Regions from separate parts of the Paenibacillus sp. sgz302115 genome, predicted to be linked through region 2. Evidence: predicted binding sites of a transcription regulator. Region 2 holds the regulator's gene; each other region holds the start of a gene.

Region 1 (3,151 bases), on a different contig from region 2:
GCTGTTCCATGTTTCCAATGTCTTTTTCAATTGATCCGCTGGAACGCCGATTTCTTTGGCCAATGCCTCGATAGTATCCGCTGTTTTTACAAAGCCCATTTTTTCATATTGCTGAATCGCTTTGACGCGGGTTTTAACCCCGGAATCAAAGATAAGGTATGCTGATTTTTCTGGAAGCTTATTGATCGCAGCGGTAACATTATCACGGGTATCCATTTCGTTCGTGAAACGTTTGCCTTCACTTGAAACTAGCAGAGCGCCTTCCCCGCGAACCGCTTCCCCGATCAGATAGGATTTCTCCTGCTGTACCGTCGGGTGAACCTGGATCTGATCCATATCGACTGTGTAGCCGCCGACCTTCTCGATCATTTTGATACCGTCGCCTGTGCTGCCAACCTGGTTGGTGGTTACGTACCCCTTCAGATCAGGTCTAACTTGTTCAATCATTTCCTTGTTGGCACCGAAACCGCCGGTTGTTACAACGACAGCAGAAGCTGTAATAGTCTTTTCGTCAGCTTGGTTGAAGAGGACCTTCACGCCGTTAACTTTGCCGCCCTCTTGCGTAATTTCCTTTACATCGGCATTTACAAACAATGGGATGCCTTTATCTTGAACGTTTTTCACCAAACCTTTGACAAGGTATTGGCCCACCGCAGAGCCGTCTTCAGGACGGTGTGTGCGTTTTTCCTTCATTCCGCCTGTAATCGTGATATTGTTCAAGCGAATGCCGATCGAATCCAGCCAATCAATCGCGCTTGCGGAATTGTCAACGAAGAAACGAAGCATCTCTTTGTCGTTGGTGTTATGGCCGCCTTTTAAGGTCTCTTCATAAAATAAATCATTGCTGTCTTCAATCCCTTGCTCTTTCTGGAATTTCGTCTGGGAAGCATTCATCCCCGAGGAAGATTTGGTAGTATTCCCGCCGGCAACCGGCATTTTTTCCAAAATAACCGGATTCAAGCCTTTTGCCTTGGCTTCAAGCGCAGCAGACATACCCGCACCGCCTGCACCGACAATGATGATATCATATTTATCCTTTAATTGATCGTAAGGTGTATAGCTTGCTTCAGATGCTCCCGATACGGCTTCAGCTTTTTCTTTGGTCTCACTGGTCTTACCTTTGTTCTCACTGCTGGCGCTGTTGCTGCTGTTGTTGTTGCCGCATCCTGCGATAACCAGCATGACAGAGAGAATGAGAATAAGAGCAGCGGCTGCTTTCTTTTTCATGTGATGTTGCCCCCTTGTGCATATTTTCACAATTATCATAGCGGTAAAGGGGCTGGCCTTGGAAGCTTACGTAATTAAAAAAATCGTTTAGTAATTAAAGTAAGTGAAGCTTCTGACACCTGCAGTTACTTTTCTGTCCTTCTTTCTCGATTAGTCAGAAGCTAAAATGATCTTATAGGAATATCCAATCAACTATATAATATTTATATATTATTCTTATAAGAAGCCGTGCTATATAATAGATCATAAAGCTAGCCCGCAATGAGAATTAGGGGACATTCTGATCCAAGAAAGGAAACAAGAAGATGGTACAGCAATGGAATATAGGAAGCTATGATACAGCTATGTCGTTTGTGTCTCGTTACGGAGAGTCGCTGCTTGAACTGCTGCAGCCGCAGCAAGGGGAGCGGATTCTCGACTGGGGCTGCGGCACCGGAGACCTGGCCAGCGCCATTGCCGCTAACGGCGCTGACGTAACCGGAATCGACGCATCTGCCGAAATGATCCAAGCCGCACGCACCAAGTATCCCGATCTGACCTTTATTCTCGCGGATGGACAAAGGTACGTTGCGGAGCAGCCTGCCGACGCTGTCTTTAGCAATGCCGCCATTCACTGGCTGCGCGATGCAGACGGAGCTGCCGCCTCCATCGCTGCCAGTCTGCGGAAGGGAGGGCGTTATATCGCCGAATTTGGCGCACACGGCAATATCGCTTCTATCGTTTCAGGATTGCCGCACGCATTTGCCGCCATCGGTGCAAGCGACAAGCTGGAACTGCCATGGTACTTCCCCACAATCGGGCAGTATTCGACCTTGCTGGAACAGCATGGGCTGACCGTAGAACTAGCAGTCTGCTTCGACCGCCCAACGTCACTGGAAGAAGGGGATCTGGCTTTGCAGAAGTGGATCCTTACTTTTGCCAATGGGGTCTTGAGTGTACTGAATGTATCTGAGCGGGAGGCGCTCCTTCAGCATTTGGAGCAGGAGCTGAGACCAACGCTCTTTCAGAAGGGGCGCTGGGTAATGGACTATCGCAGAATTCGAGTAGTTGCTTACAAGCGGTAAGTCAGATCAATGGTCCTCTGCATATTTCACAAAGCTGAACCTCGCATCGCCAAGATCTTGTATGCCTAACCGCATTCTGCAGCAAATTGACCAGGATACGAAAAAACTGCTCGCCGGGGATAGCAACTTGCAGGCTCTCCCCTTCAATTAAGCTCGTGCGAGATATTCTGCAAGAACTCAATCTGGTTGCGCTGATGCTGCCGAATTCGATCCGACATCGACTGGAAGGTGGTAATCATTTCCCCAATCTCGGTTCTGTCCCCCCTGGGGAAAATCTTTCCCCGGTGAATAGGAAGGCTCATATCGCCCAACCGCTTCCTTCAGCCGATTAAGCGGCCGCACCACCCGCGAGACAGCGAGCAAGCCCGATTGCCAGAATAACAACAAAGCTGACGCCAATGGATAGCAATGTCGTTCTCATCAAAGATCCGTACAACGCTCTGAGCGAGGAGAACGGAGAATAGATGAATATTTCATTAGGAAGGCCTGACAGCCTTTCTTTGGCGTATAATATTTTCCGGCCGTGTAAAAGCGCTATTCCCTTACTCCCGGTAGGAGTATATTGCAGCAGCAACGATTTCAGCAACTTCGCCCCGCGTAACAGCTACATTTCTGGCTCCTTTTGTGGATATACCGCGTACAGGCCAGTTTTTTCTCTGGGCTACACTGTACACCGGGTCTGGCCATCCGTTGGCGTAATTGTTTGCTACGCAAGTTACTGGAACGTGTATGGACGCATTCTGGCTCTTGCGCTTATTCCTGTGTATTCCTCGTTTACGTAAGTGCTTCCTTGAGGGTTTGTTTAATCGGCAGGCCTACTTCCGGGGTGGTGTATTCCACAGAGTGACTTTCTCTGGTTC
Region 2 (3,151 bases):
CGCACGCAGCAGCTCCGGTACCCGGGCAACCCCGCTGGCCAGCTTCAGGTTGCTGCCCGGATTATGGGATACACCGACGTTGTAGCGGGCAAGGATCTCGATCTCCTCATCGTTCAAATGCACACCGTGAGCGACAAGGGACGGGCGTGTGAACATGCCAAGTTTCTCCAGATGTGCTACCGGACGCAGGCCGTAATCCGCGGCATTCTGCTCCACTTCGCGCCGTGTCTCCGACATATGCGTATGCATCGGCAGGTCCAGATCATGAGCCGCCTGCACGAATTTTACGAAAAAGTCCGGAGGGCAGGTGTAAGGCGCATGCGGCGAAATCATTGTAGTAATTCTTCCGTCCGCTTTGCCATGCCAATTACGGGCAAAAGCAACCGCTTCAGCCAGCTTATGGTTCTGCACTTCTTCCGGGCACAGGCCGATTACGCCGCGCATCAGCACCGCACGGATACCCGACAGTTCCGTAACCTCAGCGACCCGGTCCATATGATCATACATGTCCAGGAAGGTTGTTGTCCCGCCCTTAAGCATCTCCAGCACAGACAGGGAGGTTCCCCAGTAGACATCCTCTCCGGTGAATTTTTCTTCCATCGGCCACATCTTTTCCTGCAGCCAGCTCTGAAGAACCATATCATCCCCATAACCGCGCAGCAGCGACATTGCCGTGTGCCCATGTGTATTCACAAGACCCGGCATAAACAGCAGACGGCTGCCGTCTATAGTCTGTGTGCCAGCTTCAAGGGCTGGCTTCTCTTCCCCTATGTAAGTGATAAGATCATTTTCTATGGTCATATAACCGCTCAGCACCGGCTCATCCGTTCCCGGAACCAGAAAACGTCCGTTGATAATTACTGTCTTATTGCTGCTCATCTTCCACTTCGTCCTTTCCGTCATGCAAATAATAAGCCAAGCTCTGCAAATCAGTTGTAAAATCAGCGGCGTGAACGCGAATATTGGCCGGGGTCTTCAAAATAACCGGTGCAAAATTCAGGATCGCTTCAATGCCTGAGTCTATCAGAATGTCGGCCACGTTCTGAGCTTCACTGTCAGGCACCGTGATGATTCCGATACGGATTCCCTGTTCACGAATCGTGCTGCCCAGCTCTTCCATCGGCTGTACGGTAAGGGAGTTGATCATCTGCCCTACCTTGGGTGCATAGGAATCAAATACAGCGGTGATTTTCATGGTGTCCTTCAAGTAAGCATTGTAATTTGATAAAGCGTGTCCAAGATTACCGGCACCCACAAGCGCCACGTTAATTTGCTGGTCCAGCTTTAGAATATGGCGGATTTTCTCGATCAAATAAGACACATCATAACCGATGCCTTTTCTGCCAAAATCACCAAAATAGGCCAAATCCTTGCGGATCTGCGCCGGATTAAGATCAAGCTTCTGCCCCAGCTCCTGAGAAGAGACAGTGGGAATTTCACGCTTCTGGAGATCGTTCAGGAATCGCAGGTACACAGGGAGTCTGCGAACGACGGCCTCCGATATTTTATCTGATTTCATATTTTCTCCTCCTCAAAGTTTGTATAGCGATGCTTCCTTGGTATTCTTCGTACAAACTCACTTCGTAAGCATTGGTTTAAGTTTTGTTAGTGCTTCGTAAGTATAGGGCCGTCCTTTAGCCTCCCATACTGAGCTGGCTGCTAAAGGACGGAATGTACAAGCAAATCCGAATATTATAAAAAAACTATAGCTGGTTCAAAAAACTTCAAGAAACGCCGCCGTCCTCAAGCCATTCGGCAATCCGCGGAACCATCTGGTCAGTCAGCATATGCTCCATCTTGGGTCCGGGCAGCGAATACAGGAAGTACTTTCCATAATAAGATTCAATAACTCTGGTATCATATACAATTACGATGCCGCGGTCCTGCGCAGTACGTACCAGCCGCCCAAAGCCCTGTTTGAACCGGATCACCGCCTGCGGGACAGACAGCTTCATAAAAGGATTCTTCTTCTGCGCCTGCAGCAGCTCCGCCTTGGCCTCCGCAAGCGGATGGTTTGGCGGCTGGAAGGGCAATCTGACGATAGCCAGACAGGTCAGCGCCTCGCCCGGAATATCCACACCTTCCCAAAAGCTGCTCGTCCCAAGCAGTACAGAAGCGGCGCTGTCCTGAAAACGCCGGATCAGCTTGCTGCGGCTGCCGCCCTCTACGCCCTGCCCCAGTACGCTGATATCCTCTGAGGAGAGCGCCTCCTTCAGCGGGTCATAAACCTGGCGGAGCATTTTGTAGGAAGTGAACAGCACCAGCATGCGGCCCCGGGTAGCCACCGCAGCTTCGGCCAGCGAATGCACCAGCTTATCTACAAACCGGGCATCGCCCACACTGCCTTTGACACTTGGAAAATCGCGCGGGATGACCAGCAGCGCCTGCTCCCGGTACTTGAACGGTGAGGGAAGCAGGGCTGTCATCAGACGCCCTTCCTCTGCAGACCCGGCAAGTCCAAGATTATCAATCATGAACTGGAAGGATTTATCTACAGAGAGGGTGGCGGAGGTCAGCACAATGCTTTTCTTTTTATCGAAAAACAGCTCCTTGAGCTGGGCGCTGACATCCACCGGAACGGCATACAGCTGGAGTGATTTGCCACGGTAATTGCTGCTGCCTTCCATCCAGTAGACATTATTCTCGTCGTTCAGATTCATAAAGAACCGGACCTGCTCGCGAATAGAAGCCAAATCCTTGAACAATCCGCCGATATCCGTTACCAGACTGTCCGAAGTGGACTGGCTCTCCGTATCACGCATCTCGCTGAGCATCTTGTCGCCTTTGCGGATAATTTCGCTGAGACTGAGATTGAAGGTGTTCTCAATCTGGGCCAATTCCTCCCACGCCTTCGGTTTGCTGCCAGGCAGGAGGCGTGTAACGAGTTGTCCCGCTTCGCCCGCTGCAGCATCGCTGCGCTCCGGCAGAAGGCCGAACAGCTTATCGCTGAGCATGTCCCAGGATTCCTTCACTGTGAGCAGATCGGGATAGATTCTGTCGATTACACTGCTCCATTCCGCCGCCTGCTCACTGCCTGACGACTGCAGCATTTGACGCAGTACCGGGAGCTGGCCGCTCTTGCTGTCCTTATACAGGCGCGTGAGCGTATGGGCAACAGTGAAATATTTCATTTGCATCCCCAGATGCTTGC
Region 3 (3,151 bases), on a different contig from region 2:
AATGTCCGCAGCTAGCCAGGTCAGCAGTTGCTTTGCAGCTCAATTCAGTTTAGATGGACTTCCAGACATTTACTATGAATATTTACACATGAGGTTCTCAGAATATCACAAAAAACCCTCCAAGCTCACCCGCACCTTATACAACATCAGGTGTTGTCGGGTGTCTGCTTGGAGGGGAATTTATCGTTTAGTACGCCAGGCTGAACAGGCCTTTAATGTGGGACAAATAACGGATGTTGCTCGCTTCCTTCATGAGCGTTGCAGGCAGTCCTTTCAGCGGTGTTGAGCTGGCGCCGATGATAGCTACACCGTCTTTACGGCCCAGACTGGCAAGCGTGCCCGAATTGACCGGACTAAAAGCTTCCGAGGCGCTGTTATTCAGATAAGCATACAGATTATAGCCGATCAGCTCGCCCATCTGCCAGGCGATTTGTGCTGTTGGCGGATAAGGACGGCCGTCCGGTGCGAACACAACGGCGCTGTCGCCTGCTACGAATACATCCGGGTGAGATGTGGATTGCAGGAATTCATTGACTGTAGCACGTCCACGGTTCACTTCAAGCCCGGATTCGCCGACCAGCGGATTCCCCTGCACACCACCGGTCCACACGAAGGTGTTCGCAACGATTTGCTGGCCATCCTTCAGATCGATTACATTTCCGGCAACATTGGTAACAGGAAGACCCGTTAAGAACTGAACGCCACGGGCGGTCAGGCTTGCTGTCGCACGCTCAATCAGATGATCCGGCAGCACCGGCAGAATCTTCGGACCTGCTTCAACAAGCAGAAGCTTAATTTCCTTGGCATCAACGCCATAACGTTTGGTCAGCTTCGGCAGGACATCGGCAATCTCGCCCACCAGTTCCACACCGGTCAAGCCGCCTCCACCAATAAGTATCGTTGCATCGGCAGGATTTTTTGTTTTGGCGTATTCACGGATACGGTCTTCGATATGCCCATGGATTTTGTTCGCGTCGGCAGCGGATTTAAGCACCATGCTATACTCTTCCAGCCCTGGTATGCCGAAATAAGCTGTAGTACTGCCAAGCGCCACAACAAGCGCATCATACGACAGCGACGTGCCATCGGACAGCTGCACCTGCTTGCTGTCTACTGAAAAGGATTTCACCTTGGCAATTTTCAGGTCAATATCCTTCCCGGCAAAAAGCTTGGACAGCGGCATTGCAACAGCTTGCTCCGCAATACTGCCTGCCGCAAGACGATGAAGCTCGGTGATGATCTGGTGGGTTGGATACTGATTGACAACTGTGATTTTGGCTTCAAATTTGCTCATATATTTGCGCACGTTAATGGCGCTCAGGAGACCGCCGTACCCTGCGCCCAGAATAACGATATGTTTTGACATATTATTTCCTCCGTCCTTATTTTTGTGGATTGCGTTCGCCGCTGATTTGCAGGTATGCGTTCATAAAGCGGAGCATTTTCTGCACCTGCGGGTCCTTGATCATGCGCATCATCCCGAACAGGCTGATTGTCTCGCTGCTCTCATTTGCACGGTCCTTTGCTTCGATCACATTAGCTGCCATTGTTTTGACGGAATCTACCACAGGCTCAGCCAGTTCCTTGATGGCGCCTACAGTGTCACTCTTCAAAACCTCATCCGTTGCAACAGCCTGCACAAAATCAACCGATTTGCTCAAGACACTGACAAGCTGTGTAATCTGGGGCAATTGCTCCACCAGCGTCGTTAATGATTCCTGAACCTCGGGCTTCAAGAGTTGATCCAGAAGCTCATCTTTGGTTAAAGCTTGTGTTTTCGTAATTGTTTCTGACATATCGAGCGCTCCTTTGTATTAGCTTTGTCTCATATATAAATAACAGACCGCTAAATCAATGTGACTATTATAACACTCTTCATGTAATAAACGTCACAATCTTTTTGCCTGTTTTACCTTGTTTTGTGATTAAAATCACTTCTTTTCTGTATTTTTTGATTATTTCCTTGATTTTATGTGAAAATTCACACTTGTAGTATTTTTATCATTGACGAAGCACAATAGCTGTGCTATCTTGAGTAAGTAACATTTAGTAAGTTTATTAATTAATATCAGCAGTTAATAATTAACCACTACATATCCAATGGAGGAATACACATGAGCACTTTTTCAGAACTGGTTCAAGCACGGAGATCGGCCAATAATTTCATTGAGGGCATCAAGATTCCTCAGAATGAGCTGGAGGAAATGTTCTCGCTGGCCCGTCTTGCCCCATCGACATTTAATTTGCAGCACGTCCATTACAAGGTTGTTGCCGATAAGGACTTGAAGGAAAAAGTCCGCGAAGCCGCCTATGGCCAATACAAAATCCATACCGCTTCAGCCGTCATTATCGTGCTTGGTGACAAGAACGCTTATCTGCAAGCACCGGAAATCTATAGCGGCCTCAAAATGCTCGGGGCAATGAGCGAAGATGAATTCAACCGCACAATCGAAGATATTAATAACATGCACGTCGGCAATGACGCCTTCCAACGTGAAGAAGCGATCCGCAATGCTTCCTTGTCAGCCATGCAGTTCATGCTGATTGCTAAGGACAAGGGCTGGGATACCTGCCCGATGAGCGTTCCTGAAGCAGTCAAGGAAGTACTGGGCCTGCCGGACAATCTTATTCCAGTCATGATGATTACGATCGGCAAAGACAACCAGCACAAAATCAGACCGCGCGGCTACCGCAAGCCGGTAAATGAATTTGTGGAGTTCTTTTAATATTTGATTATGCGGAAAAAGGGTCTTCCGGCATTAACGCCGGAAGACCCTTTTTCAGTTGATAACGATCTATATTTTGCGGAAGCGCCACAGAACACTTTGGAAATCTCCGTGCAGCGCAGGCAGCGGCAGCCCCGCATACATGAGATGGTCCCCGCCATATACGCCGCCGCCTTCAAGCCACTGGTAATCGGCCTCTGGATCAAGACCCTTGAGGCGCAGATAATGTAGAGCATCATTAGGCTCGGCCAGCGTGCGGGCATATACGACCACAGCCTCGGATTTATCCTCGGCGGCGATCAGCCACGCCGTCTCGTTGCCCTCAAAAGGACTCAGCAATCTGTACTGCTCTCCGAACTGCACAAGCGGACGCAGCTCTTTATACAGCGCCACCTGCTCCTTCACCGTCGCCTTCTCTTCTTTCG
Region 4 (3,151 bases), on a different contig from region 2:
AGTTCATATCCGGCTCGACCAGCATTTTTCTGGCGTGGGTTTTGTTCAAGCTTGGCATTGGCTTTACTTTTGATTTCGAAAGGTTGCGGCTGCGCTGGGAAGGAACGCTGGTGGTGGGATTGATTGTGCTTTTCTTTCTGCTGTTCTCTTTGATCATGTACAAGAATGAGATAGGCTGGTGCATTCTTTTCTTCATAAGCGCCTTTACCTTTTTAATGTATTACTCAATTAGAAAGGAGAAAATGAATGATTGAGCTGCTCGCTGCAAAAATGGCATTTTCACTAAAACGCTCCGTACCGGATCATCCATCCTCGGTTGAAGTTTTTAAATTCGCGATTGCGATGCTTCTTAATGTGATATTTATTGTTCTGGCAACCTTGGGCATCTCCTTATTTACCGGTCATACGGGGGAGGCCGCTGCAATCCTCATCTCGTTCGCGCTGCTCCGCCAGTTAACAGGAGGCATTCATCTCAAATCCAATCTGCAGTGCACCGTTGTCTCCACATTGAGCTTTACTGGTATCTCCCTGGTTGCTGTGTCTGAATTATGGACCGTTGTAGCGACAACTGCGGCAATGCTTGCAATTCTGTTCCTGGCTCCGGTAGGCATAGATCAGCAATCGAGGATTCCCCCAAAGTATTTTCCTTATATGAAGCTTGCAGCCATGCTGCTTGTTGCTTCCAATTACTTCATTCTATCGTCGGTGCTTGCGTTCAGCTTTCTCGCTCAGAGCGTTACGCTGGTGCTTGGAAAGGTGGTGAGATCATGAATCTGGTGGCAAACATACTGACCAAGGTTGCAGAAGCAACGGTAGGAACGAATTGTTTTTTATTTTGGTACAAAGGCGACATTCCGGCCGAGCTCTTAAAAAAATAGTTGAGAAAGCAGGTTGATTCCATGAATGCTATTTCCGTTACCGAAACCGCTGACGGATCTGCCGGGATCATCACTGTTGGCTTAGAGCGCATCTTGTTTCTTAAGTGCAATACCATCGAATCACAGTCTATCCTGGTACATACGAGGGAAGGCGTTTATTACATCATGGGACCCTTGCGTTACTGGGTGAACGCGCTTAACAGCACCGGATGCCACTTCAGCATCGTAGATCGGGGAACGGCGGTCAATATTGATAACGTGGCACGTCTGGAGAGAACATATAAGGTTGCTTATTTTGACGACATGAGCAGCCAGAGTTCTGTTAGCTGCACGATTGCCTATCATCGTTACAGGCTTGTTGAACAAGAACTTACCCGAATGAATCCTAACATTATCGTTTGTTAGATGCCAATGCGAGGGGACTGTCCGATGACAGTTCCTTTTTTTTGTAACACTCAGGTATGTTTACACGAGGATCAGAATTAGCGTATGGGGAATTATAACAATTCCATAAATTAATACACATATAATATGGAAATATGCCCTGAATTTTATCAAATGAAAGCGCTTTGAAAACAAATCAAAAAAAACTTTATACTTTGTGAAAGATTTCACTATGCAAGACGAAGAGAATGTGATAAGATAAATGTGTAGAGAAAAACAACCTAAAAATTGACAGGAGGACGAGGGAGATGGCAGTTAAGAACGAAGTCGCCGCCCAAGTGAAACAAACCACCGCTGAAGAGTATGTTCAGACTTTGGTGGATAAAGCAAAGAAAGCTCAAGAAGCTTACATGGCGCTGGATCAAGAGCAAGTTAACACAATCGTTCATGCAATGGCGCTCGCAGGACTCGACAAGCACATGTACCTGGCTAAGCTGGCTGTAGAAGAAACTGGCCGCGGAGTATACGAAGACAAAATTACGAAGAACATCTTCTCAACTGAATATATCTGGCACGGAATTAAATACGACAAAACAGTAGGCGTTGTTGAAGACAACCAATATGACAGCTTCCAAAAGATTGCTGAACCAGTCGGAATCATTATGGGGATCACACCTGTAACGAATCCAACATCCACCACGATGTTTAAAGCACTGATTGCAGCGAAGACACGTAATCCTATTATATTCGGTTTCCATCCATCTGCGCAAGAGTGTAGTGCCGCAGCAGCAAAAATTCTTCATGATGCAGCCGTTAAAGCCGGCGCTCCTGAGAACTGTATCCAATGGATCGAGCTGCCAACGATGGACAAAACAAATGCACTAATGAACAATCCGGACGTTGCGCTTATCCTGGCAACAGGCGGTTCGGCAATGGTAAAAGCAGCTTATAGCTGCGGTAAACCGGCTCTTGGCGTAGGTCCTGGTAACGTGCCTGCCTTCATTGAAAAGAGTGCCGATATTGATCAAGCGGTAACCGACATTATTCTGTCGAAGACTTTTGACAATGGTATGATTTGTGCTTCCGAGCAAGCTGTTATCATTGAAGAAGCCATCTTTGATCAAGTGAAGAAGAAAATGATCGCCAACGGCTGCTACTTTGTAAATAAAGAAGAAGCTGCCAAGCTGACAAGCGGCGCAATGAACGTTGAAAAATGCGCAGTTAACCCGGCAATCGTAGGTCAATCCGCAGTGAAGATCGCTGAAATGTGCGGCATTCAAGTTCCTGCAGGCACTAAGATCCTGGTAGCTGAGCTTGAAGGCGTAGGTACTAAATATCCGCTTTCCGCTGAAAAATTGAGCCCGGTTCTTGCTTGCTACAAAGTTAAGAATGCTGATCAAGGTATCGAACGTGCAGCTCAAATTGTTGAATTTGGCGGTATGGGCCACAGCTCGGCCATCCACTCCAACAACGAAGAAGTAATCATGAAGTTCTCTAACCGTCTGCAGACCGGACGTATTCTCGTCAACTCGCCATCGACTCACGGCGCTATCGGCGATATCTACAATACGAATATCCCTTCATTGACTCTGGGCTGCGGATCTTACGGCCGCAACTCGGTATCGCAGAACGTTACTGCCATCAATCTGATCAACGTGAAAAGGGTGAACCGTCGTACCGTGAATATGCAATGGTTTAAAGTACCTGACAAGATTTACTTCGAAAAAGGCGCTACTCAATACCTGGCTAAAATGCCTGACATCACCCGGGTTGCTATCATCACTGACCCTATGATGGTTAAACTGGGCTATGTAGAAAGAGTTGAACACTATCTGCGTCAACGTCAAACACCTGTAGCCATTGAAGTGTTCTCGGAAGTTGAACCAGAT

What was found. Region 2 encodes Rex, which represses fermentation and respiration genes when NADH is low (regulators of the CRP and FNR family bind a similar motif). Its sites were predicted from a motif close to TTGTGAAATATTTCACAA; they were not measured.
Region 1: AC0LWN_RS24805 (flavocytochrome c) is a predicted target of Rex. The motif match lies at 1,242-1,259, and genes of this name have one in related genera.
Region 3: AC0LWN_RS07800 (helical membrane plugin domain-containing protein) is a predicted target of Rex. The motif match lies at 1,878-1,895, and genes of this name have one in related genera.
Region 4: adhE (bifunctional acetaldehyde-CoA/alcohol dehydrogenase) is a predicted target of Rex. The motif match lies at 1,478-1,495, and genes of this name have one in related genera.

The regions. Positions count from the first base shown of each region.
Region 1 is NZ_JBVYOK010000017.1:65,512-68,662, reverse strand. Features, by position in the region: gene AC0LWN_RS24805 (flavocytochrome c) at 1-1,227, opposite strand, end outside; gene AC0LWN_RS24800 (class I SAM-dependent methyltransferase) at 1,533-2,291, shown strand.
Region 2 is NZ_JBVYOK010000021.1:91,597-94,747, forward strand. Features, by position in the region: gene AC0LWN_RS26955 (amidohydrolase) at 1-879, opposite strand, end outside; gene AC0LWN_RS26960 (redox-sensing transcriptional repressor Rex) at 866-1,519, opposite strand; gene dinG (ATP-dependent DNA helicase DinG) at 1,725-3,151, opposite strand, start outside.
Region 3 is NZ_JBVYOK010000002.1:494,983-498,133, reverse strand. Features, by position in the region: gene AC0LWN_RS07805 (NAD(P)/FAD-dependent oxidoreductase) at 188-1,366, opposite strand; gene AC0LWN_RS07800 (helical membrane plugin domain-containing protein) at 1,383-1,796, opposite strand; gene AC0LWN_RS07795 (nitroreductase family protein) at 2,115-2,726, shown strand; gene AC0LWN_RS07790 (alpha-galactosidase) at 2,796-3,151, opposite strand, start outside.
Region 4 is NZ_JBVYOK010000020.1:16,661-19,811, reverse strand. Features, by position in the region: gene AC0LWN_RS26190 (hypothetical protein) at 1-254, shown strand, start outside; gene AC0LWN_RS26185 (accessory gene regulator ArgB-like protein) at 247-771, shown strand; gene AC0LWN_RS26180 (cyclic lactone autoinducer peptide) at 768-878, shown strand; gene AC0LWN_RS26175 (LytTR family transcriptional regulator DNA-binding domain-containing protein) at 900-1,283, shown strand; gene adhE (bifunctional acetaldehyde-CoA/alcohol dehydrogenase) at 1,571-3,151, shown strand, end outside.